4 regions of the Streptomyces sp. NPDC001492 genome follow, and region 2 is predicted to be linked to each of the others. Evidence: riboswitches for the same ligand, from Rfam matches in the RefSeq annotation. Region 2 holds a riboswitch; each other region holds the start of a gene.

Region 1 (7,687 bases), on a different contig from region 2:
CTGGCGTTCCCCGTACGCGAAGTCGGTCGGTTCCATGACGATGCGTGCGCCGTGCGCCCGGGCCCGTTCGCAGTGGGCACGGACGTCATCGACGCGCACCGTCACCGAGTGCGTGACCTCGCCGGGGCGCGGGGGGCGGCGGTCCTTGTGGGTGTCCCCGACGATCACGGCGCCGTCGCCGAAGCCGAGCTGCGCGCGGTGGTCCTCGCCGATCCGTACCCGTTCCACGAACCCGAAGGCCGCACCGAGCCAGGCGACCGCCGCGCGGACATCGGGGTAGATCAGCACGGGGATGACGGTCGCGGAGGGGATGGAGCGGTTCGGCTTCATGGCCGACTCCCTGTCGTCGGGAACCCGTTCGCCGGAAAAGACCTGCCCCTGGAAAAGGAGAGGCGGGGTGTGCGCCGGTCGTGCCAGGCTAACCCGTCGGTTCATGCCTGCGCCGTGTGTCTGGGAGCCGGTGCCGGACTGCTGGTCGGTACGGCGACGGGCACACGGGCCCGGACCGCGCGCCACCCTGCTGGCCGGCCCCGCAGACGGGGACCGGGGACGCGACGCCGCGCCCTACCCGCACCCCTGGCCACCGCCAGCCACCGCCCTCGCACGGCGGCCGAGCCACCTCGGCGAGATGCTGACCCTCCGCGCCGACCACACGGCAGGCGGCCACAGCCTCAGCCGGGACGACTACCTCGTCAGCGGGGACGCGGCACTCGACACGGTCGGCCACTGCATGTATCCGCACGGCAGCGACGCGGAAGAGCGTTTCGCCGACATCGTGTGGTGGGTCAACCAGGAGGTCCTGCACCACGGGGCCGAGATCGCCCTGCTGCGCGACCTGGGGTCACGGCGTGGGCACCAACCCGAGCTGCTGCGCCCGCAGGACCGTGCTGATGCGGTCGCGGGTGCCCAGCTTGCGGTAGATCTTCTCGACGTGCTTGTGGACCGTACGGTCCGAGATGCCGAGCCGCCGGCCGATCGCGGCCGCCGTCAGCGCGTCCGTGAGCAGCAGCAGGACGGTCGTCTCCCGGGGGGTGAGCGGGCAGTCCGCGGCCGGTCCGTCGGCGGTGTCCGGGGCCGCCGTCCGCTGCCAGCGCTCCAGGAGCTGCCGCTGCTGCTCCACCGCCGCCAGCAGCGGCTGCAACTGCCGGGCCACGCGGACGTGGTCGTCGGTGAAGTCCGTACCGGAGCGGTAGATCATGCAACCCGTGATCGGCGTCGTCGTCTGCGGCAGGGGTACGGCCAGCACGTGGTCCGCGTCCATGATGTCGCCGATCAGCCGCGCGGTCGGGCTCGCGGACCATGCGGCACCGGCCGCCTCGCGCGCCGTGCGGGGAGTCCGGTCCGGCCCGGCCGCGTAGTGGTCCGCGAACGGAAAACCCGCCCGCAGCAGGCCCAGATCCTCCTTGCCGAGCCCGTCGAACGCGACGGCGACCTCGGACGGCATGCCGACCGTGCCCCGGGCCTCGTTCCAGTCGTCGAGCTTGTAGATCAGGGTCTCGCCGCCGCACAGGCCGGGCAGGGCGCTCGCCAGCAGCGGCCACAGCCGATCCGGCTCGCGCTCGTTGAGGGCGGCGACGGCCACCGACAGCATGCGTTCGTGGGCCCCGCCCGGCACCTGTGCCACGTTCTTCTCCGCTCGTGCGCCGCGTACGCAGTTGTACCCATACCGGCGACGCCGTCCGCTGCCCGACACTGCATGCGAGCACCCTCGAGCAACAACGACGTTCTCGGACACTCCAGCACATCGGCGCCACGGCAGCCGCAGCGGGGGAGTCCCGGCGACAGGGCCTGGGGCGGCCATCGGTCCCCCACGCCGTGCGGGGCCGCCGGCGCGGGGGACCGGCGGCCCCGCACGGCTCACTCCGGCACGGGCGGGTTCGCACGCATCGCATCCGAGATCGACTTGACGCCACCGTGCGGGGTGAGGCCCCCGTCCACCGGAATCTCCGTACGTGTGAGGAACAACAAGGAGGCCGCCGACTTCCGTCGGCGGCCTCGCTGTTGATCGAGCTGTCGGTGTCACGCCCCGACCGGCGTTCCTGACCTCACGCGGGACGTACGGCGATACGGACCGCGGCTTCACCGGCGTAGTGGACCGAGTCCTCGCGGATGACCGCGCCCGGGCCGGGCGCGTGAATCATCAGGCCGTTGCCGGTGCAGATGCCGACGTGGCTGAAGTTGTCGTTGAAGAAGATCAGGTCTCCGGGGCGGCTCTCGGCGAGGGGAATCACCGTGCCGGCGCTCGCCTGCTCGTAGGTGGTGCGTGGCAGGGTGACCCCGGCGGCCCGCCAGGCGGCCTGGGTGAGTCCGGCGTTGTCGTACGACTCCGGCCCGACCGCACCCCACAGGCACGGCCTGCCGATCTGGGCACGGGCGAAGTCGATCGCCCTGTCGGCCTTGGTGACGGCTGAGCTGCCGGCGGCGGGCACGCCCGTCTCGAGCACGGACGGCTGCATGGTCCAACCCCCGGCCTGGGGTATGCCGCCGGTGTCGAGGACGGACGGCTGGGTGCGCCACTCCTCGGCCGTGGGTGTGCCGGTGTCGAGCGCAGAAGGCTGCGCACGCCAGTCCGCGGCGGGGGTGACGCCGGTGTCGAGGACGGACGGCTGGGTGCGCCACTCCTCGGCCGTGGGTGTGCCGGTGTCGAGCGCAGAAGGCTGCGCACGCCAGTCCGCGGCCGGGGTGACGCCCGTGTCGAGCACGGACGGCTGCATGATCCGCTCCTCGACCGCGGGTACGCCGGTGTCGAGCACGGACGGCTGCATGAGCTGCTCACCGGTCGGGTACATGCCGGTGTCGAGCACGGACGGCTGCATGAGCTGCCCGACGGCCGGGGTCACGCCCGTGTCGAGGACCGTCGGCTGCTGCAGCCGCCACGCCTCCTCGTTCGCCCGGTGGGTCTGGTCCCCCTGGTCCTGCCAGGGCTGCTGGGACGGCAGGGCCTGGGCGGCCGGGCGCGGCGCGGAGGTCTGCCGGGCGGTGTACCGGTACAGCAGCTCGCTGGCCGCCGCGATCTTGCGCTGGTTCTGCTCCTTGGACCTGCGCAGGGAGGACTGCTTCGACTCGGGGGCCGCCGCGGGCAGGGCGGGAGCGGCCTCCTGGCGGGGCTGCGGAATGGCGGGCAGCGCGGCCGTGGGGCCGGCGGTCAGCTCGGCCACCGGCCTGCGGGACTCCGCGGAGGGCAGCTCGGCCACGGGCCGGACGCTCGCCCCCGGCCCATCGGCGGCGCTGCGGCTGTCCGCCGGACGCGCGGGCCGGGGCTCCGCCCCTCGGGCCGGCGTACGGTCGGCCGGCAGCACCGCGGGAACCGTCGGGCCCAGGGACGCACGCGCTCCCTCGAACCACCGCCGGGACACCGAGTCGAGTGCCGGATCCGAGCGGCCGCGGTCGCGGGGCGGGGCGGCGGGCGGCCGTGCTCCCATCAACTGGGCGCGGGTGAAGTTGAAGTTGCCGGTGTCGGACTCGGCCTGGTCGTAGAGGCTGCTCACCCGCTGCCGGACGGCCTCGCGGCTGGGGCCCTCGTCACCCGTGGTCGGTGCGGCGTCGGCGGTCTGCGAGAACAGCGCCACCGAGGTGAGGGCGGCGGTCGCGAGAGCGGAATTGCGCATACCGGGAAGGCCGATGCCTCCGGTGCGCGATGGTCGATCCGGCGCCATGGGAGCCGTACTCCTTCCGTACTCCGCCTACCGAGTTAGCTGTCGGGTTCGGGCGGTCGGTTCCGGAAGGCATGCCCTACGGCCCCTGCCCGGGCGGGCAGTTGGGCCGATTCACCCCGTGGTTCGGTTGGGTCCCCGGTTCCGGCTGCCACGGGGGCGCACCGGATTCGGCGGAGGCCGCGCGTCCCGGCGGGGTTCGCCGGAGGAACTCGTGCGGCCTGATGCCACGCTAGCCAACTTGTGCGGCTCGTGTGAAGGTTGAAGGCCGGAATGTCCGATACGCTTTTGTGACCTTCATCGTGACGGGCCGTCAGATCCGTGCGTTGTGCACGCAGTGGATCCGGACGGCAACCGTCCGTCGCGAACAGGCCGTGTCAGGGCCGCGGACCGTCGCCGCGCTCCTCGCGCTCGGCGTTGCGCTTCTTGATGCGCGCCGCCTCCTTGCGGACCTCGGCCTGGGTGGCGCGCTCCTTCTGCAGCCACTCGGGCTGTTCCTGCTTCAGGGTCTCGATCTGCTCGGTGGTGAGTGCCTCGGTGATCCCGCCGCGGGCCAGACCCGCGATGGAGACACCCAGCTTCGCCGCGACCACCGGACGGGGGTGCGGGCCGTTCGCTCGCAGCTCGCGCAGCCACTCGGGTGGCTCGGCCTGGAGCTGGTCGAGCTCGGCTCGTGAGACGACACCCTCCCGGAACTCGGCGGGGGTGGCATCGAGGTACACACCCAGCTTCTTCGCCGCGGTCGCGGGCTTCATCGTCTGGGTGCTCTGGTGCGAGTTCATGCCCTCCAGGGTATCGAGCGTGTTCGAGACCTCCGACCACGGCCGGTAGCCTGGCCTGGTGACAGGCTCCGAGGAATCCCAGGCGTTCCGGCTCGCGTACGTCCCGGGGGCGACGCCCGCCAAGTGGGCGCGGATCTGGAACGAGCGCCTGCCCGACATCCCGCTGAGCCTCCTCGCCGTACCGGCCGCCGAGGCATCCGGCGTGCTGCGGGCCGGCGGGGCCGACGCGGGACTCGTACGGCTGCCGGTCGACCGTACGTTCTTCAGCGCGATCCCCCTCTACACCGAGACGACGGTCGTCGTCGTCCCCAAGGACCACGTGATCACGGCGGCGGACGAGGTGACCGTGGCGGACCTCGCGGACGAGGTCCTCTTCCACCCCCTCGACGACGTCTTCGACTGGGACCGGCCGCCGGGCGAGCCCGCCTTCGAGCGCCCCGCCACCACCGAGGACGCCATGGAACTCGTCGCGGCGGGCGTCGGCCTCCTGGTCGTCCCCCAGTCGCTGGCCCGTCTGTACCACCGCAAGGACCTCACGTACCGGCCGCTGGTGGACGCCCCCGAGTCGAGCGTCGCCCTGGCGTGGCCCGAGGAGGCGACCACGGACCTGGTCGAGGACTTCATCGGAATCGTCCGCGGCCGCACCGTCAACAGCTCCCGCGGCCGCAAGGCGCCGGCACCGGAAACGAAGGGCAAGGCGGGCGGCTCGGCCGGTACCCGGCGCAAGCCGGCAGCGGGGAAGACGGCCGGGAAGTCGGCGGGGCGCAACCCGAGGGCCGGTTCCGACGTCTCCCAGGGCGCCAAGCGAAGGAAGCCCCGCCGCCGGGCCTAGCCTCCCCCGGGGTGGCCTCGCCCCGTTCCGACCATCCGGTGGGGCGATGGACGGGAGGCGGGGGAGTTTTGCTTCGCAAGGGGGTGCGGCGCGCGGGCGCCGCCGCGGACCGGCTGCCTGCCCACGGACCGTGGGACGACCCGGCCGGCCGTGGATACCGTCCGTCACGCGGTGGGCCGTGGCGGGTGGCGGCGTTCGTCGGGCGCACGCTGCGCGGCGAGTGGCAGGCCATCGTCGTCGATCCGGTGCGGCAGCTCAGACGTCGTGGGCTGCCCGCACTGTTCCTGGCGTTCCTGGCCGCCTTCGGCGTCATCTTCTTCCATGCCCTGGCACAGCGGCCGGCCGGTGCGGTGGTGGTGCGGCTGCTCGGCGGCGTCAGGGGCGACCTGCCGTTGTGGCTGGCCCTGCTGCGGACGCCGGTGTCGCTGTATGTCCCGGCCCTGGATCTGCCCGTGTGGGGCGGGATCACGAGCCTGTTCCTCGCGTTCGCCCTCGCCGAGCTGACGCTCGGCCGGGCCGCAACGCTCGTCATCTCCTACGCGACCACCCTTGCCGGCACCCTCATGGTGCGCGTGATGCTCGCGCTGGGCCCGGGCTGGGGCGGGCTGGGGCTGCCGCCCGGGATCGGGCAGGTGCTGGACACCGGACCCTCTGCCGCCGTCGTGGGCCTCTTCACCTATCTCGCCGTCGTCAGGCGCGCTCCCGTCGTGTTCGCCCTCACCGGCGGGTCGATGGTGTGGGAGTCGATCGCCGTACCCAATCTGGCCGGTCGCGAGCACCTGATCGCGGTCGGCACCGCGATCGTCCTGGCGCTGCTCCATGAACGCGGCCGCAAGCGGGCGACCGCCCGGCCCCTCCTTCAGGTACGGCGGGCGGAGTCGCCGGGGACGGGGGTCGAGCGCCCCTGCCCGAACGATCACGTCGCGGTCGGGTGAGCGCGGTCGGCATGCCTCCGAGGCCGGTCAGAGCCTGCGGGGTGCCGCCCGGTTCTGGCCGGTCCCGTTCATTCATCCGCCCGCGGCGGCGTGTGCGCACGGTGAGGGGAGTGATCCTGGCATATCTTCGCCACGACATCCGACATCCGGAGTAAATATGAATAAAACGGATGAACTGGTTGGTGTGGCGGAGCAAGCGGCGCTCGTCGCGCCGGCCGGCCATCAGGGGCGCCGTGTCACCGGGCGGTCCCTGCCCCTCGTCATCGTCACCGCCGCCGGCTCGGTGGCGATCCTCTCCCTCACCGGCGTCGGATGGCTGAACCAGCCCGCCGTCGCGGCCTGGCGCACGGTCTGTCTGGCCATCACCGTCCAGGCGCTGCCCTTCCTGCTCCTGGGCACGGTCCTGTCGGGGGCGATCAACGCGTTCGTCCCGGCCGACCTGTTCACCCGGATCCTGCCCCGCAGGCCCGCACTCGCCGTCCCGGTGGCCGGCGTCGCGGGCGTCGTCCTGCCGGGCTGCGAGTGCGCCTCGGTGCCGGTCGCGAACAGCCTGATCCGCCGCGGTGTCACTCCGTCCGCCGCGTTCGCCTTCCTCCTCTCCGCCCCCGCCATCAACCCGATCGTGCTGACCGCCACGGCCGTCGCCTTCCCGGGAAACCCGGCCATGGTCGCCGCCCGGCTGCTGGCCTCGCTCGTCACCGCGGCCGCGATGGGCTGGCTGTGGCTCTGGCTGGGACGCGAGGAGTGGCTGCGACCGGCAGTCCGCCCTGCGGGCCACCGCTCGGGGCACAGCCGCTGGAGGGAGTTCCGCCTCGGCTTCCAGCACGACTTCCTGCACGCCGGGGGCTTCCTGGTGCTGGGCGCCATGGCCGCGGCCACCTTCAACGTGGCGGTGCCGCGCTCGGTCCTCGACACCTTCTCCGGCTCGCCGTGGCTGTCGGTGCTCTTCCTGGCCGCGCTCGCCGTCCTGCTCGCCGTCTGCTCGGAGGCCGACGCGTTCGTCGCCGCCTCGCTCACCGGGTTCTCGCCCACCGCGCGGCTGGTGTTCATGGTGGTCGGCCCGATGGTCGACCTGAAGCTGATCGCCCTTCAGGCGGGCACGTTCGGCCGGTCCTTCGCCCTGCGCTTCTCGACCGCGACGACGGTGGTGGCCGTCGCCGCGGGCGTCCTGATCGGAGGCGCACTGCTGTGAAGCGCCACGCCCAAGTCCTCCTGCTGGTCCTGACCGGCCTGGGGCTGCTGCACGCCGCCCTGTTCAGCGACCTGTGTCTGCGCTACGTCAAGGAAGGCCTGCGCCCCCTGCTGATCGCCTCCGGGGTGCTGCTCCTGCTGCTGGGCCTGGCAGGAGCGGCGCTGGACCGCGCGGCCCCCGAAGCCGACGCGCACGCACACGGCCACGACCACTCCACCGCACCCCGTATCGCCTGGCTGCTGTTCCTGCCCGCGCTCAGCCTGCTCCTCTACGCCCCGCCCGCCCTCGGCGCG
Region 2 (7,687 bases):
GTGGACGTCCGCGTCCTCGAGGCCTACGCGGCCATGGAGCCTCCCGTCACCGTCGTCGCCACGATCACCTCGGAGTGGCTCAGCCGCCTCAAGGTCCCCCAGGGCGAGGTCAACCGCACGGCACGCCAGGTACTGAACCGGGTCACGCCGATCGTGCTGCCGCGGCTCCTGCGGGAGGAGGACCTGCCCGAGGCCCGGCGTCTGTATCCGCAGGAGGACTTCACCGATCGCGGGATCGGCGAGCTGATGGTCGCCGCGCCGCTCGTGGAGGCGCGCTTCAACGGCGGGCGTGACACCTGTCCCGAGGGCTGGGCGGTGGTCCGGGCCGCGGCCGACTGGCACCGCATGGGCTGTGAAACACCGCTCACCGGGGACGCGTTGGCGCAGCTGTTCGCGCGCTACCTCGCCGCCGGCCCCAGCAATCGCGCCATGACCGAGGCGGCCCTGGGGACCGGCGTCGCCTGGGCGACGGAGCCGGTGGCCGGAAGCATCGCGCTGCTGCGCGAGTCCCGGGACGCGGGCCCGTCCCCGAGCGGTGCCGGAGCCGAGGACGGGGACGACCGCCGCTACGAGGCCTTTGCCTACCTTCCCGGCTACCTCGACGGCCGCGACGACCCGGAGACCTCGCCGGTCCCCCGGTTCGCCTGGGAATGGGCCGTGCGCGCCGTACCGCCCGACCACCTGCTCGGCGTCGCGTTCGCCGCGTTCACGCGGAAGGAACAGGACGTGGCCGTCGGCGCGCTGGAACGTGCCCACACCGATGCGACGAACCGCGGAGTCAGGGCCTGGGCGGCGCTGATGCTCGGCGAAATGGCCATGTATCTCAAGGACATGGCGCGCGCCAAGGTGCTGTTGGAGGAGGCGGCGGGTTCCGGATCGTCCGACGTCCTGCCGTTGGCCCAGGTCGACCTCGCCGCCGTACTGCAGGTCACGGGTGACATGGCCGGCGCACGCCGGCAACTGGAGGCGGCGATCGCGTCCGGCGATCCGCAGGCGGCTCCGCTGGCCCGGGCGAGCCTGGGTGGCGTGCTGCTGAGCCAGGGCGAGACCGAGCGGGCCCGGGAACTGCTCGAATCCGCACTGGAGTCGGGAGACTCCCAGGTCGTGCCGATCGCACAGTCCGGTTTCGCCGGGTTGATCGTGCAGCGCGGCGAGATGTCCGGCGCGGGGGCCCGGGCGAAGCGCGCCCCGTCCGCCGCGCTGCCCTCCGGCGCACAGTCCCGCCTCGTCGGCACGGAGCCGCTGAGCCTGCCGCGTGCGGTACGCCAGTCCGCCATCGCGTCGGCGGTACCGCTCGCCCAGGTCAATCTGAGCGCGGCCCTGCTCGACGAGGGCGAGCTGGACCGCGCCGACGAACTGCTGGCTGCGGCGCTGTCCTCCGGGAATCCGCTGGTGGTGCCACTGGCCCAGGCGAACCTCGGTGCGCTGTGCATCCAGCGGGGCGAGCTGGACCGGGCCCGCGATCTGCTGGACGCGGCCGCCGCGTCCGAGCATCTCTTCGCCTCCGAACACGCCCAGGTCACCCTTGCCTGGCTGTACTGCCTGGAGGAGAGACTGGACGAGGCCGATGCCGTCCTGGAGCGCGCCGTCCACTTCACCAATCCGGAGCAGGTGCTGCGTGCCCAAGGCCTGCTCGCCGCGGTGCAGGCGGCACGTGGCGACTTCGAGGCCGCTGCCGAACGGCTCCAGAGGGTCGTCGACTCGGGCCACCCCGGCTGGGCCGCCGTCGCCCGCTCCGACCAGGCGATGTACTGGGCCCAGGCCGGCTACGACGACCGCGCCCTGGCCGCGCTCACCGAGGTCGCGGAGTCCGGTCACCCGGATCAGGCTCCCCGTGCCGCGGACCTGCTGGGCGACGTGAAGACAGCGCTGGAGGACTGGCCGGGCGCCGAGGCCGCCTACCGCGCCGCGATCGCCTCGGGCCACCGGGTCTGGGCCCCGATGGCCCGCCTGGACCTCGCCCTGTTGTTCATCAGGCTCGGCGACGAGCGCGGGCCGGACCTGCTCACCGAGATCATCGACTCCGACGAGCCCGATCTGGCGCCGCGCGCCGCCGACCTGCTCGGCGACACACTGGCCGCCCGCGGCGACTGGGCGGGGGCCGAGGCCGCCTACCAGCGGGCCATGGACTTCGGACACCAGCACTGGTCGGCCGTCGCCCGGATCGATCTGGCGCTGATGCTGGCCGAGCGGGAGGACGGAACTCGGCGCGCCGAGGCCCTGTTCACCGCGGAGGCCCGGTCGGGCTCGGCACTGGCCGAGATCGCCGAGGCGTTCCTGGGCATCCTCCTCGTGCAGGAGCAGCGCACCGAAGAGGGTCGCCCGATCCTGGCCCGCATCGCGGAGTCCGACTCCGAGGAGGCAAGGGACCTCGCAGGCGTCCAACTCGCGAAGCTGGCAGCCCAGGAAGGCCGGCCGGAGGAGGCGGCCGAGCGCTTTGAGGCGCTGCTGGCCTCCGACAGCCGGATCGCCACGTCGTTGACCCCGCTCGCCCTGGCCCATCTGGGGGCGATCAAGCTGCAGCAGGGCGACGTGGAGGCAGCCCTGGACCTCCTCGACGAGGCGACCGCCTCCGGGCAGACGGACGCGACGGCCGTCGCGCTCCTCGGCCGCGGCGAGTACCTGGTCGAGGTGGGCGACATGGCGGCGGCCCAGCCGTATCTGCGGGCGGCGCTCGACCTGGACGAGCCGGACGTCACCCCGCGGGCGCTCGCCCACCTCGGCTGGACGCAACTCGCCGAGAACGACCTGGAAGAGGCCCGTGAAACCCTCACGCGGGCACTGGCCACCGACACGCCCTCGATCGAGCCGCTGACCCGCCGCCTCCTCGGCAGCGCACTCGCCCGGCTCGGCCGTCGCACGGAGGCCCGCGAGACGCTTCTTCCGCTGGCCCGCTCGGACGACCCGGAGCACCGGCCCCAGGCTCTGGTGATCCTGGGCCGGTTGGCCATGCTGGACGGATACACGGCCGAGGGACAGCACTGGTTGCGCGAAGCGGTCGCATCGGACGACCCGGACGCCAGAACCCTGGCCCTGACCGCCCTCGGCGACGCCCCCGTCGCCTCGCGACCGGCTCTCGTGCCCGCGGGCTCGGACACCCGACCGCGGGAGATCACCACCACCCCGGGCAGGAGCGACGCCCCCGCCCCGGACGTACGGCCCTCGTCCGCCCCCGAGGAGCCCGCACGGCGGGCACCCTCGGGCGACGGCCCGCCCTCCGTCGGCCTGCCGCCCGGCCTGTTCCTGCTTCTGGGTCGCATCGCCGAGGGCGAAGGTCTCCCCGACGAGGCCCGCTACTGGCTCGAGAAGGCCCTGGCCGCCGGCCTCACCCCGGACGCCGCACGCCCGCTGCTGACGGCGCTCCCGGCCGACGACACCACCGTCTGAGCACGCAAGCGACCCATGCTGCGGCCCGGCAGGGAGGACCGACACGGCGCCGCGGCGCGAGCCCATGCAGCGCGCCGCAGCGGGTCACTCCGGCGCGGGCGTCACAGCACCGTGAAGGTCCACAGCAGATTGGTGCTGCTGCCGTACGTCGACTGCTTGGTGCCGGAGCCCGAGGCGACGTTGCCGCCGCCGTCGAGGACCAGGCCACCGGCCGGATGCACACAGCCTCGCCCGCAGCCCAGCAAGAGGTCATTGCGCCTGTTCAGGGCCCGTATTGCGGGTTGCCGCAATCCGCGTTTCCGCCCTGCCGGGGCGGCGGCGCCTGGGATAGCGTGAAAGGCAGAAAGGCCATTTGGCTGGGGCTCTTGGGCGCTAGCCCCCGTCCTTACGGGGGCTAGCGCATCAGCGGGCCGGAATCGCGTAGCGACCGAGTGTGCTGTGGTGTCAGTGGCCCGCACCATGGTGAATTTCGTCGAGGGGGGTGTTCCCGTGCTCTCTGGCCGCAGGTACCGGCTTTCGCTCACTGAAGATCAGGGTGCTTTGTGCGAGGAGTTCGGCAACATCTGTCGGGCGGTGTGGAACACCGGTCTTGATCAGCGGCGTCAGTACCGGCATCGGGGCGGATGGATGAACTTCGCGCCGCAATGCGCGGAGTTGGCCGACGCCAAACGCGAGCATGACTGGTTGAAGGCTGCGCCCTCGCACATCTTGCAGCAGGCCTTGAGGGACGTGGATCGAGCATGCCGAAGGCATGGCACGTTCAAGGTCCGCTGGCGTTCGAAGGCGCTCTGGTCGCCCTCGTTCCGGTTCCCGGATGCCAAGCAGATCCAAGTTGAACGCCTCAGCCGCAAATGGGGCCGCGTCAAGTTGCCGAAGCTGGGATGGGTGCGCTTCCGCTGGTCTCGTCAGCTCGGCGGGGCCGTGCGGTCGGCAACTGTAAGCCGCAAGGGCGCGCACTGGTTCGTATCGTTCCTCGTGGACGACGAGCAGGCCGCGCCCGCTGCACATGCGATGCCGGATACTGCGGTCGGCATAGACGCGGCGTGAGGGTCGCGGTGACGACCAGCGCTGGTCACTTCCATGACCGGCCGTTCATCACTGCGGGCGAGAAGACCCGCTACCGCAGGCTTCAGCAGCGGCTCGCGCGCCAGAAGAAGGGGAGCGCGAACCGGCGTAAGACGGTCGCGGCGATGAACCGGATCATGGGGCGAGCCATCGACCGGCGGGCGGACTTCTGCGCCCACCTGGCGAATCGCTTCACGTCTCGCAACGCGCTGGTGGTCCTGGAAGACCTCAAGACGCGCGCCATGTCGAAGTCGGCGTCCGGCACGATCGCCGAGCCAGGCCGACGCGTGGCCCAGAAACGCGGCTTGAACCGGGCCATCCTCGACAAGGGATGGCACAAGCTCGAACTGGCCCTCACCAGCGCGGCTCGGTACACGGGTCCCTGACCGCCGCGTACGCGTACGCCGAGCGCGGCGCGGCAGCAGGCCCCGCCGGTCTGATCCGTGCCCAGCTCCACGCCTGGGCGCTGCTGCCGACCCTCGCTCAGCAGGGCCGCGACCAGGAGGCGGCCGCCGCCCTCGACGTGGCCTTGACCGAACTCGAAGCCGACCCGGCAGGCCAAGCACCCGGGCGTTTCGGCTTCGACGAACCCGAACTCGCCCTGCACCAGGCCGAAGCGCACCTCACGCTGGGCCGCACCGAGCAGGCCCGCGCCCGCGCCGAGGCCTCCGCGGCCGCCTGCACCACCGGCAGCCCCGGATGGGCCGCCGCCACCCTCGTTCTTGCCCAGGGTGAGGCCTCCGACCAGCCGTCCGACGCCGCTCAGCGCGCCCTGGACGTCATCGACCGGGTGCCGCCGAGCCGCCTGCGCGCCACCGCCCGCACCCGGCTGCAGCGGCTGGAGGGCCTGCTCGCCGCCCGCCCCGCCGAGTATGTGGCCGATCTCCGCGAGCGCCTGCGCACCCTGCCGCCTCCTGTGGACGCGTCCGGCGCCGCATCGGCGTAACGCCGTTGTTGGGCATGGCCTGGCTACGGCACGGGGGACCGAGGGCGGTCCGGGGTCATTCGTCGTCTTCCTCGGGCCCGTCGTCACTGTTGTTCATCGCGTCGTAGAAGGCCTCGTCGTCGTACTCGATGCTGACGTACTGGGGCTCGAAGAGGTCGTCGTCTGGGTCGATGCCTTCGGATGACCGCATCACCTTGACGTCGCGCCGGCGGCCCTGGGGGCGGTGCTTCTCCTCGAAGCGCTGCCGGCCCTCTGATGTCACGTCATGCCCCGCGGGGGCGACGGCTCGTCAGGTTGCCGTCGCCCCCGCGGGAGAGTCAGCTGACCCGGCCGTACCAGACCCTGGAGGTCCAGATCTTCTGCAGCTTCACGACGTCCCCGGTCTTCGGGGCGTGCCAGATCTTCCCCTTCCCGGCGTAGATGCCCACGTGGTAGACGTTGGAGCCCGAGTGGAAGAACACAAGGTCTCCGGCCTTCCGGCTCTTCGCGGAGATGTGCTGGGTCTTGTTGTACTGCTGGGCCGCTGTACGGGGCAGCTTCTTGCCCGCCTTCTTGAACGAGTACAGCGTGAGCCCTGAGCAGTCGAACCGGCGCGGTCCGCTGGCGCCCCACTTGTACGGGGAACCCTTTTTGGAAGCCGCGATCTGGAGTGCCTTCGTCGCCATGGTGGCTGCCGAGGCGTCGGAGGCGACGCCCGGGACCACGATGGAGCCGCCCACTGCGGCGATGGTGAGGGCCGAGGCCGTACCGGCCCGGACCATCAGCGACGGGACACGATTGAGCGCAGTCATGCGCAACCCTTCGTCAGCCGCCTGTGAAGGATGACCTGTCGGATTCGGGCTGGCGAAGTTGCCCGGCCGCTGACGCGGCTTCACCCCAAGGGCTGCTCGACCCGGTCATGGCGTGACCGTTCCGGCGACCCGTCTTGCTTGGGTCCTCCACTCCTGCCGATCCACTCCTGTCGACCGGTCATCCGGGCGGCGGCAGGACTCGGCGTCCGCCCGGATCGCCCCGCCGCTGCGGCGGGGGCTTGTCGTCAGACAGGGATCTTCACCCATACAAGTCCGAAAATCCCAATGGAACCGGGGGTTTGTGTCGTTACTCACCACTCACCCGTTCGGGTGGACACCCCTGCGTTCGAGGGGGCGTTGAGACCCCCGAGGAGGCCCGGACCAGCACCGGAGCATCACATTCCGGCCTTGCGGCAGGCGCGTTGCGCAACCCTGACGGTCGCGAAAAAGGAGCCGCGACTACGCCGAATGGGGGTACCTCGTTTGGTCCGTTTGAACTCCGGTCCGGACGCTTCGCCGAGGGGTGGAAGGTCCAGACCGGTCACGTGCGTCAACTGTGGGGCGGTGGCGGCACCGTGACCCGGGCGGTCCGCCGCTCCCCGTCGAGCACCCGCAGGGCGCGCCCCAGCGTCGGGGCGTGCAGTTCGGTCTCGCCCCGCTGGTGCATCAGAGCCAGGGCGTCGCGCAGCTGGGCCGCCTTGCTCACCAGCGCCTGCGCGGCCCGCAGCCCGCGATACGTGTCGCCGTGCTGCGCGGGGTTGATGCGGCCGAGCAGGTCGACCACGTCGAGGTAACGGTCGATCAACTCGCCCTCGGCGCGCGTGAGGGCGGGCAGCGGCGGGAGTTCGGGTGGGAGCACCGGCCGCTCACCGCCCGGTGGGCGGGGCGAGGGTGGCCTTGCGGCTGGGGATGATCCGGTCCACCAGGCCGTATTCCACGGCTTCCTGGGCGTTCAGGATCTTGTCCCGCTCGATGTCCGCGGCGACCTGCTCCGGGCTGCGTCCCGTGTGCCGTACGAGCATCTCCTCCAGCCGGGCCCGCATCCGGCCCAACTCCTCGGCCTGGATGGCCAGATCGCTGGTCTGTCCCTCGATGGGCTCGGCCAGGAGCGGCTGATGGATCACCACGCGTGCCCCCGGCAGCGCGAACCGCTTGCCCGGCGTGCCCGCCCCCAGCAGCACCGCGGCGGACGAGCCGGCCTGCCCGAGACAGATCGTCTCCACGTCGCAGCCGACGTACTGCATCGTGTCGTAGATCGCCGACATGGCGGTGAACGAGCCGCCCGGGGAGTTGATGTAGAGCGAGATGTCCTGGTCCGGGTTCTGGTACTCGAGATGCATGAACTGGGCCATCACATCGTTCGCCGAGGTGTCGTCGATCGGCGTCCCGAGAAAGACGATCCGCTCCTCCAGGAGCTTGGAGTACGGATCCATCGTCTTGGTGCCGGAGCTGGTGCGCTCGGTGAACTCGGGCAGGACGTAACGGGCGGACGGTCGGG
Region 3 (7,687 bases), on a different contig from region 2:
GGGGGGCCGTCTCCACGACGTCCGGCTGGCCGCAGGGGCAGCGGTGCGCGATGGCCCGCAGCCCGCGCGGCGGCCGCCCGAGCTGCTGCTTGAAGGCCTCGACATCGGCGTCGGTGGGCTCGGTGCGCGGGGTGGGCGGCGGGGGCGTATCCATGCCTGTACTGAATTCCTCTGTCGGTTCACTGGGCGGAGGCGTCGGACTTGTCGACCCCGTCCCAGACGTTCGTGTACCAGGGGCGGTTGCCCGCGCCCTGCTCGAAGCGCGACTGCTTGGCCACGCTGGGGTCGATCACGACGTAACTCGTCTCCCCGGGCAGCACATAGTGCAGCCGCAGCCGGATCTGCTGCTCGGCGTACTCGTCGTCCTGCCAGCGGGCCTTCAGGTCGCGCAGCTGCTCGACCCGCGCCCTGGCCTGCTCCCTCTGCCGCTGGAGATCGGCGATCTGGGAGCGCTGGGAGACGTACTGCCTTATGGGGTACGCCAGGGCCACCACCATCGAGCACAGCACCAGGGCCAGCAGCGCCGCCCGGCCGGTCAGCCGAGACCGGCGGGCCTGCCGCTTGGTCTGGGAGCGGTAGACCCGGGCCGCCGTCTGCTCACCGAGCAGCCTGATCCTGGTCGCGGTGGAGAACCGGTCCCGGTCCTTCACGGCCATGTCGCCGCCTCCCGTCACACGTGCGTACGTCCCCGCACACGGTACGGGACCGGTACGGGGACGTACGTACGACTGGCTAAGGCTTAGCCCAGGAAGGCTCAGCCCTTGCTGTGCCCGATTGTCCGCGGAGCGGACGTGCGGGAAGGCTCAGCCCTTGAAGCGCGGGAACGCGCTGCGGCCCGCGTACTCCGCGGCGTCGTCGAGGATCTCCTCGATGCGCAGCAGCTGGTTGTACTTGGCGACGCGGTCCGAGCGGGCCGGGGCGCCGGTCTTGATCTGGCCGCAGTTCACCGCGACGGCGAGGTCGGCGATGGTGACGTCCTCGGTCTCGCCGGAGCGGTGGGACATCATGCACTTGAAGCCGTTGCGCTGGGCCATCTCGACGGCGTCCAGGGTCTCGGTCAGCGAGCCGATCTGGTTCACCTTGACGAGCAGGGCGTTGGCGATGCCCTCCTCGATGCCGCGGGCCAGGCGCTCCGGGTTGGTGACGAACAGGTCGTCGCCGACGATCTGGACCTTGTCGCCCAGCTTGTCGGTGATGACCTTCCAGCCGGCCCAGTCGTCCTCGAACAGCGGGTCCTCGATGGAGACGAGCGGGTAGGCCGCCACGAGCTCCTCGTAGTACTCGGTCATCTCGGCGGCCGAGCGGGACTTGCCCTCGAACTCGTACGTGCCGTCCTTGTAGAACTCGGAGGCGGCGACGTCGAGCGCGAGCGCGATCTGCTCGCCGGGGACGTAGCCGGCCTGCTTGATGGCCTCGATGATGAGGTCGAGCGCGGCGCGGTTGGACTCCAGGTTCGGGGCGAAGCCGCCCTCGTCGCCGAGGCCGGTGGACAGGCCCTTGGTCTTCAGCACCTTCTTGAGGGTGTGGTAGACCTCGGCGCCCCAGCGCAGGGCCTCGGAGAAGGACTCCGCGCCGATCGGGGCGATCATGAACTCCTGGATGTCCACGTTGGAGTCGGCGTGCGAGCCGCCGTTCAGGATGTTCATCATCGGCACCGGCAGCAGGTGCGCGTTCGGGCCGCCCAGGTAGCGGAAGAGCGGCAGGTCGCTGGCCTCGGAGGCGGCGTGGGCGACGGCGAGGGAGACGCCGAGGATGGCGTTGGCGCCGAGGGAGCCCTTGTTGTCGGTGGCGTCCAGGTCGAACATGGCCTGGTCGATCAGGCGCTGCTCGGTGGCGTCGTAGCCGACCAGCTCGGGGCCGATCTGCTCGATGACGGCGAGGACGGCCTTCTCGACGCCCTTGCCCTGGTAGCGGTTGGGGTCACCGTCGCGGAGCTCGATGGCCTCGAAGGCGCCCGTGGAGGCGCCGGACGGGACGGCGGCACGACCCGTGCTGCCGTCGTCGAGGCCGACCTCGACCTCGACCGTGGGGTTGCCTCGGGAGTCCAGGATTTCCCGGGCTACGACGACGTCGATGGACGGCACGAGCATCTCCTTCTTGGATGTGACACGGCTACGGCAGTAGCGCGGTGGCTCTGCGGGATGAGCCTAACCGCCTGAGGCCGATCGGCCACGCTGCCGACCACCTCTTGGGCAGAACCGAGAGTAAATTGTTTCCGAACGGAACAAAGAGAGGGCGCAAAAAGAACCCCGCCCCGGTGCGTACGGGGGAACACGCACCGGAGCGGGGAGACCGCGAGGCCGTCACTTGAGGTGCAGCTGCTGGCCCGGGTAGATGAGGTTGGCGTCGGAGACGATGTCCTTGTTCAGCTTGAACAGCTTCTGCCAGCCGCCCTTGACGCCGTGCTTCTCGGCGATCGAGCTGAGGGTGTCGCCCTTGACGACCTTGTACTCGCCGTCGCCCTTCTTGACCTTCTTGCCGGTCGGGGTGGTGACGGTCTTCTGGGTCTTCGTGCTCTCGGTCTTCGCGGCCGGGCGCTCGGCGGAGCGGGAGGCGGCCTGCGAGTCGCTGGAGCGGGCGCCGGTGGAGGGGGCGCTGCCGTTGTAGGCGGCACCGGACAGGCCCGTGCCGCAGACCGGCCAGGCGCCCTTGCCCTGGGAGGCGAGGACCTTCTCGGCGACGGCTATCTGCTGCGCCTTGCTGGCCTGGTTGGCCTGCGGGGCGTAGGCGGTGCCGCCGTACGCGGCCCAGGTGGAGGCGGAGAACTGCAGGCCGCCGTAGTAGCCGTTCCCGGTGTTGATGGACCAGTTGCCGCCGGACTCGCACTGGGCGACCTTGTCCCACTCGGAGGCGGTGGCGGCGGAGGCGTTGCCGGCCGCCATCAGCGGAGCGGCGATGGCGACACCAGTGACGCCGGCGAGCGCGGCGACGCGGGTGGCCTTGGACGGACGGCGGTGCTTGCCCTTGCCGGAAAACAGCATGGTTCGATCCCCTCACCGACGCCTGCGAGGTGAGCTGTCGGGTTCGGGCCGGTTGAGTTGCCCGGCCGTGCTCTCGCTCTCACGAGACACGGCTACACCCCTAGCCGCCCGTCAACTGCCCGGGCAGGCACCTACCTTGGGTCCCCCGCTCCTGCCTACGGCGCTTTACGCGACGACTGTTCCCGTACCGCCGCTGGCAGGATTCGGCGTTGCGGCAGCCGGGGCTCGTGTTGACGAGCGGTGACGACGGTAGACACGCGTTCCGCCGAATTTCAAAGACGATCAGGGCTTCTGAGACTCATCCCACACTTTCACCAAACCGGACATTCAGTGGCGAAGTGTGACGTGAACTCCCGTTGTTTTTCGCCCTATTCGGCACTGAGTTTCAGGGTCTGACCGGCGAAGATGTGGTTCGGGTCGGTACCGATGGCCTTCTTGTTCTCGGCGTAGAGCGCACGCCACCCGCCGTCCAGGTGAAGGGAGTCGGCGATCGAGGCGAGGGTGTCGCCGGCGTGGACGGTGTACGTGTCGTGCGTGCCGCCGTCGGCCTTGGTCGAGTCGGCGGCCTTGCCTGCCGTCTCCTCGGCGCTGGCGCCGCGGTGGCGGCCGGTGCCGGTCGTGCCGGTGTCGACGAGGGTCCAAGTGGACGCCGGGGGCTCGGGATTGTCCGAGTCGTCACCCTTCGCCCCGTCTGTCGCCGAGCTGTCGGCACCCTGCGAGTTGCCCGTGGCCTTCTTGGACGCAGAGGTGGAAGGCGAGGCGGATGTACCGGATTCGGTGGAGTTGTCCGTCGCGCTCGCGGAGGTCGAAGGGGAGGCGCTGGAGGACGAATCCGACGAAGAGGACCTATCGGAAGCGCTGCCCGAGGAGTTGGAGAGACCGGTCGAGTCCGACCCTCCGGAGGAATCGGACGAACCGGAACCGCCGCCCAGCACACCGGTGTCGATGTCGGCCGAACCCGCGTCCTTGGTGAGCCCGGAGGTCAGCCCGCAGGTGTGGAAGGCGCCGACGCCCTGGTCGTCCAGGAGCTTCTCGGCGACGGCTATCTGCTGGTTACGGCTGGCGAGGTCGGCCCGGGGGGCGTAGTCGAGGCCGCCGTACTTCTCCCAGTTCTCCTGGGTCAACTTGAGCCCGCCGTAGAACCCGTTGCCGCCGTTCTCGCTCCAGGAGCCGCCCGTCTCGCACTGCGCCACCTTGTCCCAGGTGGTGCCGTCCGCGGCGCTCGCGCCGCCGGCGGCGAAGAGCGGGATCGCGATGGCGGAGCCGGTCACCCCGGCCGCGACGAGGATTGCCGGAGCCTGACGGGGGCGACGGTGTCGACCGTTCCCGGAGAGCATGCGGAGGCCTTTCACAAGACAGCAGTGACCGCGCGGCGCATGACACCGACAGGCGTTCGATGCCACCGCGCTGGACCGTGAACGTAGCGGCTGCCGATCACTTGTCACAAGTTAATGCCGCGTAGATCACGTGAAGATCACAGACTTGAACGCGCGTCACGTTTGACCGGTTCGCAGCGGCGGCGCATCCGCCGGCGCGCTGCGGATACGGTCGTCCTGTGAACGTCCCGAACACCGCACCCGAACTCTTCACCTGGGAATTCGCCGGCGACCCGTATCCGGCCTACGCCTGGCTGCGCGAGCACTCCCCCGTCCACTGGACGAAACTTCCCAGCGGGGTCGAGGCATGGCTGGTGACCCGCTACGCCGACGCACGTCAGGCGCTCGCGGACGGGCGGCTCTCGAAGAACCCCGAGCACCACGCCGAGGACGCGCAGGGCAAGAGCCGGACCGGTATCCCGGGTGAGCGCAGCGCCAACCTCATGACGCATCTGCTCAATATCGACCCCCCGGACCACACCCGGCTGCGCCGTCTCGTCTCCAAGGCGTTCACCCCGCGCCGGGTGGCCGAATTCGCGCCGCGGGTGCAGGAGTTGACGGACGACCTCATCGACCGGTTCGCGCCGCACGGCGAGGCCGATCTGATCCACGACTTCGCCTTCCCCCTCCCCATCTACGCGATCTGCGATCTGCTCGGCGTCCCGCGTGAGGACCAGGACGACTTCCGCGACTGGGCGGGGATGATGATCCGGCACGGCGGCGGTCCGCGCGGCGGTGTCGCCCGCTCCGTGAAGAAGATCCGCGGCTATCTCGCCGAACTCATCCACCGCAAGCGCGGCGACCTCGGCGAGGACCTGATCTCGGGTCTCATCCGCGCCTCCGACCACGGCGAGCACCTCACGGAGAACGAGGCCGCCGCGATGTGCTTCGTGCTTCTCTTCGCCGGCTTCGAGACCACCATCAACCTGATCGGCAACGGCACCTACGCGCTGTTGCGCAATCCCGGGCAGCGGCAGCGGCTCCAGGAGTCGATCGGGCGCGGTGAGAGCGCACTGCTCGACACCGGTATAGAGGAGCTGCTCCGCTACGACGGTCCCGTGGAACTGGCCACCTGGCGCTTCGCCACGGAGCCGCTGACCATCGGCGGGCAGCACATCGCCACCGGTGACCCGGTCCTGGTCGTCCTGGCCGCGGCGGACCGCGACCCGGCCCGCTTCCCCGAGCCCGACACGCTCGATCTCTCCCGCCGGGACAACCAGCACCTCGGATACGGCCACGGCATCCACTACTGTCTGGGCGCCCCGCTGGCCCGGCTCGAAGGCCGCACGGCCCTGGAGACGCTGCTGCGCCGCCTGCCCGATCTGGAGCTCGCCGCCGACCCCGCCGAGCTGCGCTGGCGGGGCGGGCTCATCATGCGCGGGCTACGAGACCTGCCCGTGCGGTTCACCGCCGCCTGACCGGCCGCGGCCCTCCGTCTCCTTGATCGCGTCCCGGTAGGCCCGGGCGGCCGCCCGCAGCGCGGCCTCCGGGTCCACGCCCGCCGCCTCGGCGCGCACCGCCAGCGCGAGCAACTCGTAACCGACGCCCTCCGCTTGGGGCAGCGGCACGTCCAGGCCCGCCGTCCGCACCCGCGAAGCCAGCTTCGCCGAGAGGGCCAGGCCCGGCTGGCCCAGCGGTATGCCCTCCGTCACCGAGGTGCGCTGCTTCTCGACCGCCTTGGTGCGCAGCCAGTGCTCCTTGACCTCCTCGGGCGTGGCGGCGGTCTCGTCGCCGAAGACGTGCGGGTGGCGGTGGATGAGCTTGGTGACGATGCCGGCGGCCACATCGTCGACGGAGAAGGGGGCGTCCGGGTCCTCCTCGGCTATCCGGGCGTGGAAGACCACCTGGAGCAGGACGTCGCCCAGCTCCTCGCGCAGTTCGTCGCGGTCGCCCTCCTCGATCGCCTCGACGAGTTCGTACGCCTCCTCGATGCCGTACTTCGCCAGGCCCTTGTGGGTCTGCTGGGACGACCAAGGGCACTCGGCGCGGATGCGGTCCATGACCTGGACGAGGTCCAGGAGGCGGGCGCCGGGGAGGTCGTAGGAGGCGGGGAGCAGCTCCAGCTCCGGCATCTGTATCCGTCCGGAGCCTGCCAGCCGGGCCAGCCCGTCGCTGAGGGCCGGCTCGCCCTCGCCGGTCGCGACCACCACGACCGTACGGCCGCCCGCGCACGCGTCGACCAGTTCCTCGGCGGTGGGGGCGGCCTCGTCGACCCGGATGCCCGCCTCCCGCAGATACGGCAGCTGCGGGTGGGCGCCGTCCGAGCACAGCACGCGGTCGGCGGCGTGCAGGGCCTGCCAGGCGGGCCAGGACAGCAGGCCGGGCGCGACGCGGTGGCTGGTGGTGAGCAGGACGATACGGCCGGGGGCCTGTCCGGAGCTGGTTGCGTCGGAGCTGGTTGCGTTCACGATCCGAACGTAACGCACGCCGCCGACCGCGCCGGAAGTTGTCCACAGGGCTGTGGTCGGCTGGGCCGCTGTCCACAGGGCGGCGGCCCCGGAGGGCCGTTACGCCGTCTGCTGCGTCCCGGTCGCCGTGACCTCGCGCACCCACGGGGTCTTCGCGTCGACGCGGCTGCTCTTCTGGACGTCCCAGGTGCCGTAGCGCGGGTTCAGGTCGACGTGGAGTTCCTTGGACGCCTTGGACAGGGCGTTCCAGAAGGCCGGCTTGCTGGTGTCGGCGCCGAGGGACTGGGCCAGCTTCTGGGCCTCCAGCTGGAGGCGCAGGTTCTCGTCGAGGCGCTGCGGGGCGACACCGTACTGCTGGAGCCAGGCCGTCTGCAGGGCCTTGGAGCCGCCGACCTGCTGCTCAAGGCCGGTGCGCATCTGCTGGACCTCCTTGGGCGTGACGCTCACGCCCGCGTCCTGGGCGGCGCGGTGCAGCACCCGGTCGATGACCATCCCGTGCAGGGTGTCGCGGGTGAGTCCCGCGGTCTGCGAGACAGCCTGCTTGTACTGCGCGTCGTCCTTCACGGCCGCCCGCTGCGCCGCGCGCACCTCGTTCACCCTGGTCTCCAACTGCGCCACGGTGATCCGCTGACCGCCGACGACGGCTGCCGCACCGGGGTGCGCATCGCTTCCGCAGGCGGTCAGGAGGGGGGCCGCGGCGGCGATCGCGGCGGTGAGGACGAGCGCGGTGCGACGGCGGTGCAAGGGAGCCTCCCGAGGAGATTGTGCGACGGTGCACAAAGTCTTGCGGTGATCGATGGTAGGCAGTGGGTCGGCTGTGGCCAACCCATTCGACCAACGATTCACCGGGACTTCGGGCACCGGCACGCGCGGGAGGGGGTGCGTGAGGCTTGGTCCCCCGACCCTCCGTCGCCTCAGCTCC
Region 4 (7,687 bases), on a different contig from region 2:
ATCCATCTCTTCGTCGGCCTGCACATCATCGGCATCGCCGCGCTCCTCGGCGGCTTCTTCACCCAGATGAAGGCGATGGGCCGCGGCGAGGCCCGCTTCGTCCCGGCGATGCTGCACGGCGCGCTGACGATGCTGGTCACCGGCGCGATCCTGGTCGGCCTCAACCAGGCCGACGACCATCACGTCAACAACATCAAGATCGGCGTCAAGCTGGCCCTGCTGATCGTGATCCTCGGCCTGGTCTATGTGAAGCGGGACGAGGAAAAGATCGACAAGAGCCTGTTCGGACTGGTGGGCCTGCTCACCACGGCGAACATCTTCATCGCGGTGCTGTGGACCTGATGCCGGCACGGGCCGCGGCGACGGCCCCCGCGGCGACGGCCAGCCACGCCGCCACCGCGACCCACAGCAGCACCTGCCCGGGCCCCCTGAGCCACGGGGCGTCGAGGGCGGCCGCGACGGACAGGACGGCCGCCGCCGTCATCCCCAGCGCGAAAACGGTCGCCCAGCGGCGCACGTCGTAGCCGCGTCGCGGCCGGACCGCCTCGGCGACGAGCAGTACGGCGTACCAGGCCAGGTCGAGTACGAGCAGCGCCGCGGTGACGGCGCGCAGCACTCCGCGGTCGTCGTCGTTCCACAGGTACAGGCGCGCGCTGTCGGCCAAGACCAGCTTCGATCCTGCGAGCGCCGAGATGGCGAGCGCGCCGCCCGCCACCCACTGGTCGCCCGGCCCTTCGGTCACCTGTCGCAGATCGAAGAGGGCCAGCACGCAGCCGTAGAGGACGAGCCCGAGCCAGAACAGCGCGAGTGCCGCGTGCGCGAGCCATGCCGACGCCCGGGCCGCGGCGAGCGTGGCGCCGAGCACCGCGAGCCCCTGCGTGGCCACGCAGCACAGGAACACCGCGCCCGGCATACGACGCCGCCAGTGCCGTGCGACCTGCACCAGCAGCAGCGGCCACAGCACGGCCCCCAGTGCGAGCAGGGCCTCCGCGAGAGTCTGCCGTCCGAGGGCGCAGAACCGGGTCCCGAGCACGGCGGTCGCCGCGACGGCGGTCAGCGCCCCCGGCGTCCCCGCCTCCGTCCGCCACTTTTCCGGTTCCCGCACCAGACGGACACCGAAGCCTGCCGCAAGCACCACCCAGGCGACACAGGCCAGGCCCAGGGCGACCCGCGACAGCACCTCGTATCCCGTCAGATGCAGTCCGAGCGACACAATGCCGGTCGCCATCACGGCGGCCCCGGCCGCCGGCGAACGCCGCGCCCACCAGGCGCGGAGGAAGGTCGGGCCGGCCTTGGGGCCGGTGCTGCCGGGCATGGGGCCGATGCTAGGGAGTGCGGCGCGGGTTGAGGGCGGGCCACGCGCGCGTGCGTCACAAACTGCCCCGCACGCGCGCGTGCTCTGCTCCCCGGTGCCTCAGGCGGGCCGCACCACACTGTGGATGATCGATGCGCCGCCGTAGTAGACCGACTCCTCGCGGACGTAGGCGCCGGGCTTCGGGGCGTGGATCATCATGCCGTTGCCGATGTAGAGGCCGACGTGGCTGATGTCGTCGTAGAAGAAGATCAGGTCGCCGGGCTGCGCGTCGGTGAGGGAGACCGTGGTGCCGGCGTTCACCTGGTCGTAGGTGGTGCGCGGAAGGTCGACGCCCGCGGCCTTCCAGGCGGCCTGGGTGAGGCCGGAGCAGTCGTAGGAGTCGGGGCCGGTGGCGCCCCAGACGTACGGCTTGCCGATCTGGGCGCGGGCGAAGGCGAGCGCCTTCTCGGCCTTGGTGGCGTACGAGGAGTCGCCGGCGGAGGTGGATCCCGAGCCCGCGGAGGAGCCGCTGTCCCGGGCCGCGGCCTCTTCCTTGGCCTTCTCCGCCGCCGCCTGCTGCTTCGCCAGCTCCGCGGCCTTGCGCGCGGCCTCCTCCTCCTTCTGCTTCTGGACAGCCGCGAGCCGCGCCTTCTCCTCGGCGGTCAGCTTCGACAGCAGCGCGCGCGCGTCGGAGAGCTTCTTCTGCACCGTGGACTTGGCGGTCTGGAGGTCGCTCTGCGTCTCGGTGAGCGTCTGAAGGCTCCTGGAGGCCTCCTCGCGCTTCTTCATCGTCGCGGACTGCTCGGTGAAGTAGTCGTCGACCGCGCTCTTCTGGCGAGAGGTCAGCCGCCCCATGAGCTGCGTCTGGTCGAAGTAGTCCTGTGGGGAGTCCGCGAGCAGGAAGGTCGCCGTGTCGGGTGCGGCGGCTCCGGTCCGGTACTGGGCCGCGGCGAAGGAACCGAGCTGCTCCCGCTCCTCGTTGAGCTTCTGCGTGCGCCTGGCGACGTCGTCGAGGAGGGTGTCGACGTTCTTGCGCTGCTTCGTGGTCTTCTCTTTGGCCGCGTTGTACTTCTCGGTGGCCGACTCCGCCTGGCGGTAGAGGTCGTCGACCTTCTTCTCGACCTCTTCGAGGCTGGGCTTGCCGTCGGCAGTGGGGGCGGCGTTCGCCGACTGGGACAGCAGGGCCACCGAGGTGAGGGCGGCCGTGGCGAGGGCGGGGGTGCGTATGCCTGCTACGCGCGTACCCGCGGGGCGCGACTTGCGGTGCGACGCCAAGGGAGGCGACTCCTTCCGTCTTCCGCCTACCGAGTTAGCTGTCGGGTTCGGGCGCGTGCTTCGGAAGGGTTGCCCTACGGTCCGTGCCTCGAAAGGGAGGACCGATTCACCCCAAGGTCGGTGTGGGTCCCCGGCTCCGGATGCGCGGCGGCGCCCCGGACTCGGCGGAGGCCGCGCGGCCCGGCGACGTTCGCCGGTGGGGGTCGTGCGGCCTGCCGGAACGGTAGCCAACTCGTGTGGCCCCTGTGAAGGATGATGTTCGATATGCCCGATACATTTTCGTGACCTTTGGTCAGCGGGCCGCACGCAGTCGTCAGTTCGGGAGGAAGCGTGGCGTCTTGTCTGTGTTTTTCCGGAGTGGCGACATCTGCCCGCTTCGGTAGCTGTCTCGGCCTGTTCAATTACGGGCTGTGACGGCACGGTTCTGGAGGGAAACCTCGCGGCCAGGTCCGGAAGAATCAGGGATTCCGCGGCCGGCGGGGGCTGGGGAGTCAGTGGATTCCGGCGATGTTCTCAGGGCGGCGGCGGGCTGTCAGTGGGGCGCCCTAGACTCGGAGAGCGATGAGCAGCCTCTTTGACGACAGCTTCCTGGCGAACCTCCAGGCCCCCCGCGGGCACGAGGAGGAACCTCCGCCGCCGCCCGAGGACGATCACGGACCGGAGCCGGTCCCGGACGATCTGTTCGGCGGGAAGTTCGACGTGCCCCCGGACCGGGAGGCCTACTACCGCAACGGCGCCCCCCGCCCGGCGATCGACCCGGCCGCGCTCCTGGACGGGCTGAACGAGAACCAGCGCGCGGCCGTCGTCCACTCCGGCACCCCCCTGCTCATCGTGGCGGGCGCCGGCTCCGGCAAGACCCGCGTGCTCACCCACCGCATCGCCTACCTCCTGGGCGAGCGGAACGTGCATCCGGGCCAGGTCCTCGCGATCACCTTCACCAACAAGGCCGCGGGCGAGATGAAGGAGCGCGTCGAGCAGCTCGTCGGCCCGCGCGCGAACGCGATGTGGGTGATGACCTTCCACAGCGCGTGCGTGCGCATCCTGCGCCGGGAGAGCAAGAAGCTCGGCTTCACCTCGTCGTTCTCGATCTACGACGCGGCCGACAGCAAGCGCCTGATGGCCCTGGTCTGCCGCGACCTGGACCTCGACCCCAAGCGCTACCCGCCGAAGTCCTTCAGCGCCAAGATCTCGAACCTCAAGAACGAGCTGATCGACGAGGAGGACTTCGCCGCCCAGGCCGCCGACGGCTTCGAGAAGACCCTCGCCCAGGCCTACGCCATGTACCAGTCGCGGCTGCGCGAGGCGAACGCCCTCGACTTCGACGACCTGATCATGACGACGGTCAACCTGCTGCGCGCCTTCCCGGACGTCGCCGAGCACTACCGCCGTCGCTTCCGGCACGTCCTGGTCGACGAGTACCAGGACACCAACCACGCCCAGTACGCGCTCGTACGGGAACTCGTCGGCACCGGCGCGCACGACGAGGACGTACCGCCGAACGAGTACGACCTGCAGCCCGCCGAACTGTGCGTCGTGGGCGACGCCGACCAGTCGATCTACGCCTTCCGCGGTGCGACGATCCGCAACATCCTCCAGTTCGAGGAGGACTACCCGGACGCGACGACGATCCTGCTGGAGCAGAACTACCGCTCCACCCAGACGATCCTCTCCGCGGCCAACGCGGTCATCGAGCGCAACGAGTCCCGCCGCCCCAAGAACCTGTGGACGAACGCGGGCGCGGGCGCCCGCATCACCGGCTACGTCGCCGACACGGAGCACGACGAGGCCCAGTTCGTCGCCGACGAGATAGACCGTCTCACGGACGCCGGCGAGACGAAGGCCTCGGACGTCGCCGTCTTCTACCGCACCAACGCCCAGTCCCGTGTCTTCGAAGAGGTCTTCATCCGCGTCGGCCTGCCCTACAAGGTCGTCGGCGGTGTCCGCTTCTACGAGCGCAAGGAGGTCCGGGACGTCCTGGCCTATCTGCGGGTGCTGGCCAACCCCGAGGACTCGGTGCCGCTGCGCCGCATCCTGAACGTCCCCAAGCGCGGCATCGGCGACCGCGCGGAGGCGATGATCGACGCCCTCGCCCAGCGGGAGAAGATCAGCTTCCCGCAGGCGCTGCGCCGCGTCGACGAGGCCTACGGCATGGCGGCGCGGTCGGCCAACGCCGTCAAGCGGTTCAACACGCTGATGGAGGACCTCCGGACGATCGTCGAGTCCGGCGCGGGCCCGGCGACCGTCCTGGAGGCGATCCTCGAACGCACCGGCTACCTCGCCGAGTTGCAGGCCTCCACCGACCCGCAGGACGAGACCCGCATCGAGAACCTCCAGGAACTCGCCGCCGTGGCCCTGGAGTTCGAGCAGGAGGCGGGCGAGGGCGAGGAGTCCCCCGGTCTCGCCGAGTTCCTGGAGCGCGTCGCACTGGTCGCCGACTCGGACCAGATCCCCGACGAGGACGAGGACGGCTCCGGAGTCATCACCCTGATGACCCTGCACACCGCCAAGGGCCTCGAGTTCCCGGTGGTCTTCCTCACCGGCATGGAGGACGGCGTCTTCCCGCACATGCGCGCCCTCGGCCAGACCAAGGAGCTGGAGGAGGAGCGGCGGCTCGCGTACGTCGGCATCACCCGCGCGCGTGAGCGGCTGTACCTGACCCGCTCCTCCCTGCGCAGTGCGTGGGGCCAGCCGTCGTACAACCCGCCCTCCCGGTTCCTGGAGGAGATCCCGGCACAGCACGTCGACTGGAAGCGGACGGGCGCCGCCGCCCCGGTCTCCTCCGGACCGGCGTCGGCCGTGGCGTCCTCGCTGTCTTCCTCGCGCTCCCGTTCGTCGGCGTCGGGTGCGTCCGGATTCGCCACGAGCCGGGCCTCCGAGAAGCCGGTGGTCTCGCTGGCCGTGGGTGACCGGGTCACACACGACCAGTTCGGACTCGGCACGGTCGTGGCCGTGAAGGGCACGGGCGGCAACGCCGAGGCGACGATCGACTTCGGCGACACCAAGCCGAAGCGCCTGCTGCTGCGGTATGCGCCGGTGGAGAAGCTGTGACAGGACCCAGGGGGCGCGGCCCCCGGGTCTCCTAAGTCGGGTCGAGCCCGTGGCTCCGCAGCCACGGCAGCGGGTCGATCGCCGAACCCCCGCCCGGCCGGACCTCGAAGTGCAGATGCGGGCCGGTCGAGTTGCCGGAGTTCCCCGAGTACGCGATCGGGTCGCCGGCCTTGACCGTCGTACCGGAGGCGACGCGATAGCTGGAGAGATGGCAGTACCACGTCTCCGTGCCGTCCTTCGCTGTCACTATCATCATGTTCCCGTACGCACTGTTCCACTCTGTGCGCACGGTGCCGTCGGTCGCGGCCATCACCGTCGTGCCGTACGAGACGGGGAAGTCGATGCCGGTGTGTACGGACATCCAGTTGATGCCGGCCTGCCCGAAGTAGGCGCTGAGCCCCCTCTGGGTGACCGGAAGGACGTACTTCGGGCGCAGCCGCTCCTTGCGGGCCGCCTCCGCTGCCGCCTTCTTCTTCTCGGCCTCCTGCTGGGCCTTGAGGTCGATGCGCTCCTGCGTACGGCTGGCCCGGTCGGCGAAGTCGTCGGCGCCGGCGGAGAGGCTCCGGAGCTGGGTGTCCAGCTTGTTGTTGGCGGCGGATGGTTTCACCGCATGTGCGTCCGACGCGGTCGTCGAGGTGCCCTGGTCGCCGGTGAAGGTGCCCACGGAGGCGGCGGCGATACCGGCCACGCCCATCACACACGCCGAGGGCACGGCGATGGTCAGCAGCGCGGACCGCTTGGCAGGCGCGCGACGGCGGGAGCGGGCCCCGCTGCGGGAGCCCGCGCGTGAGACCGGAGCCGACCTGACCTCTTCCTGCTCGTCGAGGAGCGGGGTCACCGAGGGCAGCTCTCCGGTGGCGTTCGACTGGCCGTCGTCCGGGAGGGATTCCTCGTACGCAGCGTGCTCGGCCTGCTGCTCGTGGTCGTCGGCGGTTCCGGCGGGCGCGGCGGTGCCGTCGGCCTCGGGGCCCTCGGAGTTCCACTGTGTGGCGTCGTACGCCCCGGTGTCGAAGGCCTGGGTGCCCCATTCCCACTGCTGGGTCTGATCGGCGGTGCTGCCCGAGTGGTCGGGCTGCAGCCAGGCGTTCGCATCCCACTGGCCTGAGACGTCGTGCCCGGTGGCCTGCGGTGGGATGACGGGAAGCGGCTGGTGGTCGGCGGCCCAGAGGGTCGTGTCGTACACACCGGTGTCGTAGGCGGCATGGTGCTGTGCCGCGTACGCGTCGTAGTTCAGGGTCTGGTGGCCGCCCGTGGCCCACTGGCCGGAGTCGTACGAACCCGTGCTCTCGCCCGGGAGGCTGCCGAACAGGGGGTCTGCGGCGAAGGTCGCGGTGGCGTGGCCGCCGGTCGCAAAACCACTGGAGTCGTAGCCGCTGTACGTGGTGAAGTCGCCGTACTGGGCTTCCTGCGTGCCGTACGACGCGTAGTGCGCCGAGGCGGCATCGGAAGCCGGAGCCGGGGTCATGGTCCCCGACGGGTGACGGTCGTTCACCAACTTCTCTTTCGCCTCGACAACAGGGGCTGCCAGAGCAGTGCGGTGACTGTACCCGGCGGTATACGGGCTCGACAATCTTCAACAGGTTTCGTGCGCGCAGGAAACGGGCATTCGGCCGTGTTTCGGGGGACGACGGGCACGGCTTTGGCCCTGTGTTCGAAGAATGTTCGAGGCCAAATGGCTGTCGGAAAGCCGTGCGAGTGCTGTCCGGGTGCCGTTCAGGGCTGTGAGCGGGCTGTACGGATACGGCCGTACCGGATGCGGCTGTGGACGGGGCTGTAAGAGGCGGGGTCAGGCCACTGTCAGGCCGCCGGCGTGCGCGGCGGCTTCTGCTCCTGTTCCCTCGGCGTCGAGGGCCTGGCGTATCCCGGTCGCCACGGCGGGGTGCACGGGCAGGGCGAGATGTCCGATCCCGCTGACCTGCACGTTCTGCACCATCAGGTCGGGGTGGTCGATACAGGCGGTCTCCAGTGGGTCCATCAGGTGATCGAGGTCGCTCCAGAAACTCACGAAGTGCGTACGGCAGCCCGGCGCGGGCCGGGTCAGCTCCTCGAGCAGCTCCGAGCCGGGGCGCA

What was found. A riboswitch is a leader RNA that binds a small molecule or an ion and turns the genes downstream of it on or off. The one in region 2 is predicted to bind cyclic di-AMP.
Region 1: it holds a riboswitch for cyclic di-AMP, as region 2 does, so the genes downstream of both, ACWC1K_RS13890 (C40 family peptidase) here and ACWC1K_RS26685 (C40 family peptidase) in region 2, are expected to answer to the same signal.
Region 3: it holds a riboswitch for cyclic di-AMP, as region 2 does, so the genes downstream of both, ACWC1K_RS35075 (transglycosylase family protein) here and ACWC1K_RS26685 (C40 family peptidase) in region 2, are expected to answer to the same signal.
Region 4: it holds a riboswitch for cyclic di-AMP, as region 2 does, so the genes downstream of both, ACWC1K_RS10510 (NlpC/P60 family protein) here and ACWC1K_RS26685 (C40 family peptidase) in region 2, are expected to answer to the same signal.

What each region holds. Positions count from the first base shown of each region.
Region 1 is NZ_JBSFHW010000009.1:20,257-27,943, forward strand. Features, by position in the region: gene ACWC1K_RS13870 (VOC family protein) at 1-330, opposite strand, end outside; partial or broken gene ACWC1K_RS13875 (DinB family protein) at 434-838, shown strand; gene ACWC1K_RS13880 (LuxR C-terminal-related transcriptional regulator) at 842-1,624, opposite strand; partial or broken gene ACWC1K_RS13885 (3-oxoacyl-ACP reductase) at 1,858-1,962, opposite strand; gene ACWC1K_RS13890 (C40 family peptidase) at 2,046-3,608, opposite strand; cyclic di-AMP (ydaO/yuaA leader) riboswitch at 3,665-3,839, opposite strand; gene ACWC1K_RS13895 (DUF5997 family protein) at 4,031-4,435, opposite strand; gene ACWC1K_RS13900 (LysR family substrate-binding domain-containing protein) at 4,494-5,267, shown strand; gene ACWC1K_RS13905 (hypothetical protein) at 5,453-6,202, shown strand; gene ACWC1K_RS13910 (permease) at 6,360-7,394, shown strand; gene ACWC1K_RS13915 (TIGR03943 family putative permease subunit) at 7,391-7,687, shown strand, end outside.
Region 2 is NZ_JBSFHW010000022.1:41,678-49,364, forward strand. Features, by position in the region: gene ACWC1K_RS26660 (tetratricopeptide repeat protein) at 1-3,387, shown strand, start outside; gene ACWC1K_RS26665 (RNA-guided endonuclease InsQ/TnpB family protein) at 3,835-4,434, shown strand; gene ACWC1K_RS26670 (transposase) at 4,431-4,838, shown strand; gene ACWC1K_RS26675 (hypothetical protein) at 4,784-5,398, shown strand; gene ACWC1K_RS26680 (hypothetical protein) at 5,454-5,660, opposite strand; gene ACWC1K_RS26685 (C40 family peptidase) at 5,716-6,189, opposite strand; cyclic di-AMP (ydaO/yuaA leader) riboswitch at 6,193-6,326, opposite strand; gene ACWC1K_RS26690 (hypothetical protein) at 6,740-7,048, opposite strand; gene ACWC1K_RS26695 (ATP-dependent Clp protease proteolytic subunit) at 7,056-7,687, opposite strand, start outside.
Region 3 is NZ_JBSFHW010000035.1:27,752-35,438, reverse strand. Features, by position in the region: partial or broken gene ACWC1K_RS35090 (DUF501 domain-containing protein) at 1-154, opposite strand, end outside; gene ACWC1K_RS35085 (FtsB family cell division protein) at 180-656, opposite strand; gene eno (phosphopyruvate hydratase) at 804-2,090, opposite strand; gene ACWC1K_RS35075 (transglycosylase family protein) at 2,304-2,981, opposite strand; cyclic di-AMP (ydaO/yuaA leader) riboswitch at 2,986-3,154, opposite strand; gene ACWC1K_RS35070 (transglycosylase family protein) at 3,350-4,318, opposite strand; gene ACWC1K_RS35065 (cytochrome P450 family protein) at 4,537-5,775, shown strand; gene ACWC1K_RS35060 (nucleoside triphosphate pyrophosphohydrolase) at 5,740-6,765, opposite strand; gene ACWC1K_RS35055 (SurA N-terminal domain-containing protein) at 6,865-7,509, opposite strand; gene ACWC1K_RS35050 (hypothetical protein) at 7,680-7,687, opposite strand, start outside.
Region 4 is NZ_JBSFHW010000006.1:211,124-218,810, forward strand. Features, by position in the region: gene ACWC1K_RS10500 (hypothetical protein) at 1-342, shown strand, start outside; gene ACWC1K_RS10505 (tellurite resistance/C4-dicarboxylate transporter family protein) at 320-1,315, opposite strand; gene ACWC1K_RS10510 (NlpC/P60 family protein) at 1,415-2,569, opposite strand; cyclic di-AMP (ydaO/yuaA leader) riboswitch at 2,578-2,729, opposite strand; gene pcrA (DNA helicase PcrA) at 3,131-5,617, shown strand; gene ACWC1K_RS10520 (M23 family metallopeptidase) at 5,649-7,109, opposite strand; gene ACWC1K_RS10525 (lipase family alpha/beta hydrolase) at 7,404-7,687, opposite strand, start outside.